One region of the Promicromonospora sp. NPDC023987 genome, then DNA from elsewhere that is predicted to be linked to it. Evidence: predicted binding sites of a transcription regulator. Region 1 holds the regulator's gene; each other region holds the start of a gene.
What was found. Region 1 encodes HrcA, which represses chaperone genes, less so after heat shock. Its sites were predicted from a motif close to TTNGCACTCGNNNNNNNCGAGTGCNAA; they were not measured.
Positions count from the first base shown of each region.

Region 2: a site for HrcA is predicted at 1,280-1,306, ahead of AB0F40_RS16645 (Hsp20/alpha crystallin family protein). Genes of this name have one in related genera too.
Region 3: a site for HrcA is predicted at 915-941, ahead of groL (chaperonin GroEL). Genes of this name have one in related genera too.

Region 1 covers NZ_JBEZZF010000026.1:45,424-47,686, reverse strand. The annotation lists gene dnaJ (molecular chaperone DnaJ) at 1-495, opposite strand, end outside; gene hrcA (heat-inducible transcriptional repressor HrcA) at 536-1,555, opposite strand; gene AB0F40_RS13715 (hypothetical protein) at 1,904-2,083, shown strand; gene AB0F40_RS13710 (AAA family ATPase) at 2,183-2,263, shown strand, end outside.
Region 2 covers NZ_JBEZZF010000036.1:46,995-49,257, forward strand. The annotation lists gene AB0F40_RS16635 (hypothetical protein) at 1-108, shown strand, start outside; gene AB0F40_RS16640 (S24 family peptidase) at 86-622, opposite strand; gene AB0F40_RS16645 (Hsp20/alpha crystallin family protein) at 731-1,186, opposite strand; gene AB0F40_RS16650 (manganese catalase family protein) at 1,482-2,263, opposite strand, start outside.
Region 3 covers NZ_JBEZZF010000056.1:4,813-7,075, reverse strand. The annotation lists gene AB0F40_RS20735 (NAD(P)/FAD-dependent oxidoreductase) at 1-881, shown strand, start outside; gene groL (chaperonin GroEL) at 1,090-2,263, shown strand, end outside.

The DNA of each region.
Region 1 (2,263 bases):
CTGCACGGAACCACGGCCGTGGCAGACGTCGCAGGTGCGCGCCGAGGTGCCCGGCCGCGCGCCGTCGCCGCCGCAGGTGTTGCACGCCACCGCGGTGTCGACCTGGATCTCGCGCTTGGCTCCGAACACCGCCTCGGCGAGCTCCAGGTCGAGGCGCACGAGCGCGTCGTTGCCGCGCCGGGCGCGGGGCACCGGCCCAGCGGGCTGCCCGCCGCCGAAGAACGTCTCGAAGATGTCCTGGAAACCGAACCCGGCCCCGAACCCGCCGCCCGCGCCGCCGCCTGGCGAGGTGGGATCCACCCCCATGTCGTACTGCTGGCGCTTGTCCGGGTTGGACAGCACCTCGTAGGCGCGCGCCACGTCCTTGAACCGGTCCTCGCCCACGTCGCCTGCCACGTCGGGGTGCAGCTCACGGGCCAGCTTGCGGTATGCCTTCTTGATCTGCTCGGGCGAGGCGTCGCGCGGAACACCGAGAATCTCGTAGTAGTCGGTCACAGGTCTCTCTTTGTGGGGAGGTTTGTGGAAGGTCGGGATGTCAGCTGGGCAGCACTCGGGACAGGTAGCGCGCGACGGCGCGTACCGCGGCGATCGTGCCCGGATAGTCCATCCGGGTGGGGCCGATCGAGCTCAGGATCGCGACGGTGTCGCCGTCGGACGAGCCGTAGCCGGACGTGACCACCGAGGTCTCCGTCAGGCCCGCCAGCCGGTTCTCGTGGCCGATGCTCACGGCCACCCCGGCGTCGTCGGTCATGTCGGTGAGGAGTCCGAGCAGGACCACCTGCTCCTCGAGCGCCTCGAGCACGGGACGCAGGCCCTGTTCGAACCGCATGCTCGACCGGGCCAGGTTGGCCTGACCGGTCAGGACTATGCGTTCCTCGCTCTCCTCGCCGAGCGCGGCGGTCACGACCTCGGCAACGGCCGTGGCCAGCGCCCGGTGCTCGTCCGGCATCGCCTCGGTGACCCGCTCGAAGGCGGTACCGATCTCGGTGAGGCGGTGGCCGGCGGCCGCGGCGTTGAAGCGCGCGCGCAGCTCGCCGAGCGTCCCGTCGTCCATCCCGACCGGTACGTCGAGGAAGCGCTGCTCCACCCGCCCCGTGTCCGTGATGACGACCACGAGGAGCCGCCCCTCGGCTGTGGGCACCAGCTCCAGGTGCCGCAGCCCGGAACGGCGCAGCGACGGATACTGCACGACGGCGACCTGACCCGTCAGCTGGGCGATGAGCCGCCCGGCCCGGGTCACGACGTCGTCCAGGTCGACCGCCTCGGACAGGAACGTCTCGATGGCACGCTTCTGCGGCACGGTCAGCGGCCGCACCTCGGCGAGCTGGTCCACGAACAGGCGGTAGCCCTTGTCCGTGGGGATGCGACCGGCCGAGGTGTGCGGCTGGGCGATGAGCCCGGCCTCCTCGAGCGCCGCCATGTCGTTGCGCACGGTGGCCGGAGAGACGCCGAGCCGGTGCCGTTCGGTGAGTATGCGGGATCCGACGGGCTCCCGTGTCCGGACATAGTCCTCCACGATCGCTCGCAAGACATCGAGCCTGCGTTCTTCGCTCACCGCGCTCACCTCCGTCCCAGGTAGAACGTCCGGGAACGGCACCCGGGTTCCTGCCCGCTCTCCAGCACTCTCGCCAACCGAGTGCCAATCCTACGCGGCACACGCCAGGGGCCAAGTCGCCGACCCGCCAGCGGACCACCAGGTGCGCGTCAGATGCGCAGGTCACCCGGCCGACCCGCCCGGCTGAACCGTTCGCGCCGGGCGTATAGGGCGATGACTTAGACGCGCGGTAGCCACCCCGCGAACCCGCACCGAAAGATGCGGCGACCGCCCGATCCGGAGGGGCTACCTCAGCGACGAACCTGGAATCACTGCCGGCGAGGGACCGGCTTCACCAGGAGGAACACCATGTTCGGCTTCACCGACTACGCCGAGTACCGCAGGAACGAGCAGGACCTCGACCGCCGGGCAGAGCAGTCGCGGGTCGCCCGCGAGCTCGCCGCCCGAGAGCAGGCAGCCGAGCGGCGTGCCACCGAGCGCGCCACCCGCACCCGGCGGACCGACGCCGTCCGCCCGCGTGCCGCCTGAGCCGGCATGCCAGCGGCGACGGTCCGCCGACCGGCGACGCCCGCGGGAACGGAGGCGACCGGCGGAACCACACCAGGACCGGCATGGGACGATGAGCCCATGCCGGTCATCCGTGCGCGACTGGTCGGGCGCACCAACGAGGTCGAGACACTGCGGCAGGCTCTCAAAGCGGTCCGGGCG
Region 2 (2,263 bases), on a different contig from region 1:
TGCACCATTCTCGGACACGGCATCGAGGCGAACGACGAAACCTTTTGTTGCAGCCACTGCGCCAGAACTGAGACCGGCGTCCAGATTACCGACAGCGTCGACGCCTGACTCGGCTTAACGCCGGCGGACCGCGATCGCCTGAATTCGGCCGTCGGACTGGCTGCACCTCTGGGCCACCCGCTGCACTCGCTTCACGCATCCGGTGCCGCGCGGCTTCGTCACATAGCGGTGTCCACCAGACCCCATCCGGCCCACGCTCACGAGCTGCTGCCTGGGCGGGGGATCGACGGCAGCAACCAAACTCTCTGACGACCCGCCCGCCCGCGCCTACGCTCTGACCGACATCGACAATGGGGCTGAGGAGGCCGATCACCGGTGGCCCCGCAAGTGGTGAATGCAGTACGTGACCACGCCCCAGACCTGCAGGTCTGACAGCTCGGGCAGAGCGATGTCGGGGATGGCTCGCGCTCTCGGCCCGCAGCGCGACGCCGCGCAGGCTCAGTTTGAGACGCTTGACGGTAAGTTCGCCGCCCGGCACGGCGTCGACGACGTCGCCGTGCCGGGTTGTCGTGGACCGGTCGACCAGGAGCACGTCGCCGTCGCTAATGCCGGCGTCGGTCATCGAGTCGCCGGCGGCGCGCGTGATGAACGTGGCATCGTGAGGGTTCCGCCCGGCGGCCCGGTGCGTCCAGGTGGACGTACCGGGCCGCCGGGCATCAGGTGTTGCCGATCAAGACTCGATGGTCTGCCGGCTCTCGGCGGAGCCCTGCCCGATGGGGGTCGTGCCGGACGAGTGGGCGACTTCGATCTTGCGCGGCCTGGCCTCCTCGCTGACGGGGACAGTCAGCGACAGGACGCCGTCGGTGTACGAGGCGGAGATCTTGTCGAGAGCGAGCCCCCGGCCCACCGTGAGCTGGCGGGCGAACGTGCCCGTCGGACGCTCCCGGACCAGCCACTGCGCGTCGTCGCTCGAACGTTGCGTGCGCTCGGCGCGGACGGTGAGCGTGCGGTCCTCGACCGAGACGTCGATGGTGCCCGGATCCACACCGGGCAGATCCATGGAGAGTACGTAGTGGTCGCCGGAGCGGAACAGGTCCATCGGCAGGGTGCCCGACTGTCGTGCGTTGCTCGCGAACGAGCTGAACAGGCGGTCCATCTCCTGGAACGGATCCCAATAGGTAGCCATTGCGCATCACCTCCTGTGCTGATGCGGCCCTGGTCCCTCCAGGACCGCGCGCTCGACAACGGTGGGTGCCGTCGTCTGGCTACACTCCCATTTTTAGCACTCTGGGACTGAGAGTGCCAACGTGTTGGCCCGCAGGTCTGTGAACTCCTTACCTTCTTCCAGCGGGTCTCCGCTCGACGACAAGATCGGGGCAGCACTCGCGGGTGGCGCTAGGTCGTCCGGGGGACTGAGCGCTGCGAAAGAGACACACGCGAGTCGTGTCCCTGCGCTTGCGCATCCCTTGGCAGCGCTATGGCTATTCCTTGCGGAGTGCGTCCTTTGCGGCGCCCATGGCCTTCTCGACCGATCCGGGCTTCCCGGTGGTCCCGTGGAGGCGGACGTCGGGCTTGGTGGGCGGCGGAGCGGGCACCCCGGCCGGTGGCTCGGCCACGTACTCGAACTCTCCCTTGCCGTCCGGTGTCGGGCCGCTGGCCCAAGCGCCCTCGCTCGCGGCCTGACCGTCGGAGAAGTTGATGTACTGGTAGGACACGTCGCGGTCCTCCTTCTTGAGCGGGAACGTGCTCGGCACCGGCAGCTCCTCGACGCCTTCGGCGCGCAGCTCCGCCGCCGCGGCGATCCACTGGTTCTGGTGCATCGTGTCGCGCGCCAGGAGGAAGGCGAGCAGGTCGCGCACGCCCGGGTCGTCGGTCATGTGGTAGAGCCGGGCGACCTGGAGCCGGCCCTGCATCTCGGCGTTCGCGTTGGAGGTGAAGTCGGCCAGCAGGTTGCCGCTCGCGGTGACGTACCCGGCGGTCCACGGGTTGCCGTTGGAGTCGACGGGCCGGGCGCCGGCGCCCGCCACGATCGCGTGCTGCGGATCGGTCCCGCCGATGATCGCGGCGATCGTCGGGTCGTCCTGCATGGCGCCCTCGGTGACGCCGAGCGGCGCATCCTCGAGCAGCTGGGCGATCATGGTCGCGAGCATCTCGACGTGGCCCATCTCCTCGGCGCCGATGCCGTAGAGAAGGTCGCGGTACTTGCCTGGCATGTGCGCGTTCCAGGACTGGAAGCCGTACTGCATGGCGACGGTGATCTCGC
Region 3 (2,263 bases), on a different contig from region 1:
CGCTCGCCGGCGCTGGTACGGCTCTGCTCCTCGCGGCGCTCGCGCACGCCGACGGGGGCTGGGCGATCCCGCTGGGCGGCTCCCAGGCCATCACGGACGCGATGGTCCGTGACCTCGAGGCGCACGGCGGCACCGTCGAGGCCGGCCGGCGGGTGGAGAGCTGGTCGGACCTGCCGCCCGCGCGCGCCGTGCTCTTCGACACGACGCCCAGCACCCTCCTCCGGATCGCGGGGGACCGGATTCGTCCGGCGCGACGCGCGGCCCTTGGCAGGTTCCGGTACGGGAACGCGGCGGCCAAGGTCGACTTCGTCCTCGACGGCCCGGTCCCCTGGCGGGTGCCCGAGGTCGGGCATGCCTCGACCGTGCACGTCGGCGGGACGCGCGCCGAGATGGTGATCGCCGAGGACGCCGTCGCGCGCGGGCTCCATGCCGAACGGCCGGTCGTGCTGGTCAGCGACCCGACCGTCGCCGACGTGAGCCGGCTGCGCGGTTCGCGGCGGCCCCTGTGGTCCTACGCGCACGTCCCGGCGGGCTCGACCGAGGATGTCACCGAGGCGGTCACCCGGCAGATCGAACGGTTCGCGCCCGGGTTCCGCGACGTCGTCGTCGGCTCGCGGTGCATTCCCGCAGCGCAGATGGAGCGCCACAACCAGAACTACCCGGGGGGCGACATCTCCGCCGGGGCGGCCACCATGTGGCAGATGTTCGCGCGCCCCACCCCCGCACCGGACCCCTACCAGATGGCCGAGGGCGTGTATCTCTGCTCGGCGTCGACCCCGCCCGGTCCGGGCGTGCACGGCATGGGCGGCTGGCATGCCGCCCGCCGGGCGCTGCTGCGCGACTTCGACGTGCGGCACGCGCACGGTCTGGCGGGGGGATAGGCCCGCGCCGGGTTTCGCCGGCAGGGGACGCGCCTTGCACTCTCATGGTCCGAGTGCCAATAATGTCTTAGCACTCTCCGTTCGAGAGTGACAGCAGGGTCGAATGGTGAGGCCTCCTGTCGCGGCGAGACATGATCGTCGGGGCGGTAGGCCGTCCGTCGCGGGCACCGGCCGGCCTGGACAAGCCACCAGCGGAGGATTCATCCCCATGGCCAAGATCATCGCTTTCGACGAGGAAGCTCGTCGGAGCATGGAGCGCGGGCTCAACCAGCTCGCCGACACGGTGAAGGTCACGCTCGGCCCGAAGGGCCGCAACGTCGTTCTTGACAAGAAGTGGGGCGCCCCCACGATCACGAACGACGGCGTCTCCATCGCCAAGGAGATCGACCTCGACGACCCGTACGAGCGGATCGGCGCGGAGCTCGTCAAGGAGGTCGCCAAGAAGACGGACGACGTCGCGGGTGACGGCACCACCACCGCCACCGTGCTCGCCCAGGCGCTCGTCAAGGAGGGCCTGCGCGTCGTTGCCGCCGGTGCCAACCCGATCGCCATCAAGCGTGGCATCGAGAAGGCCACCGAGGCCGTCACCGAGCAGCTGCTGAACGCTGCCAAGGAGATCGAGACCAAGGAAGAGATCGCTGCCACGGCCGCCATCTCGGCCGGTGACCCGGCGATCGGCGAGCTCATCGCCGAGGCTCTCGACAAGGTGGGCAAGGAAGGCGTCATCACCGTCGAGGAGTCGAACACCTTCGGCCTCGAGCTCGAGCTCACCGAGGGCATGCGCTTCGACAAGGGCTTCCTCGCCCGCTACTTCGAGACGGACCCCGAGCGCCAGGAGGCCGTGCTCGAGGACCCGTACGTCCTGATCGTCGAGTCGAAGATCTCGAACGTCAAGGACATGCTGCCGCTGCTCGACCAGGTCATGAAGTCGGGCAAGTCGCTCCTCATCATCGCCGAGGACGTCGAGGGCGAAGCCCTGGCGACCCTGGTGCTGAACAAGATCCGTGGCACGTTCAAGTCCGTCGCCGTCAAGGCGCCGGGCTTCGGCGACCGCCGCAAGGCCATGCTCCAGGACATCGCGATCCTCACCGGCGGCCAGGTCATCACCGAGACGGTGGGCCTCAAGCTGGAGAACGCGACGCTCGAGGAGCTCGGCCAGGCGCGCAAGGTCGTCGTCACCAAGGACGAGACCACGATCGTCGAGGGTGCCGGCGACGCCGACCTCATCGCGGGTCGCGTGAACCAGATCCGCAGCGAGATCGACAAGTCCGACTCGGACTACGACCGCGAGAAGCTGCAGGAGCGCCTCGCCAAGCTGGCCGGCGGCGTCGCCGTCATCAAGGCCGGTGCGGCCACCGAGGTGGAGCTCAAGGAGCGCAAGC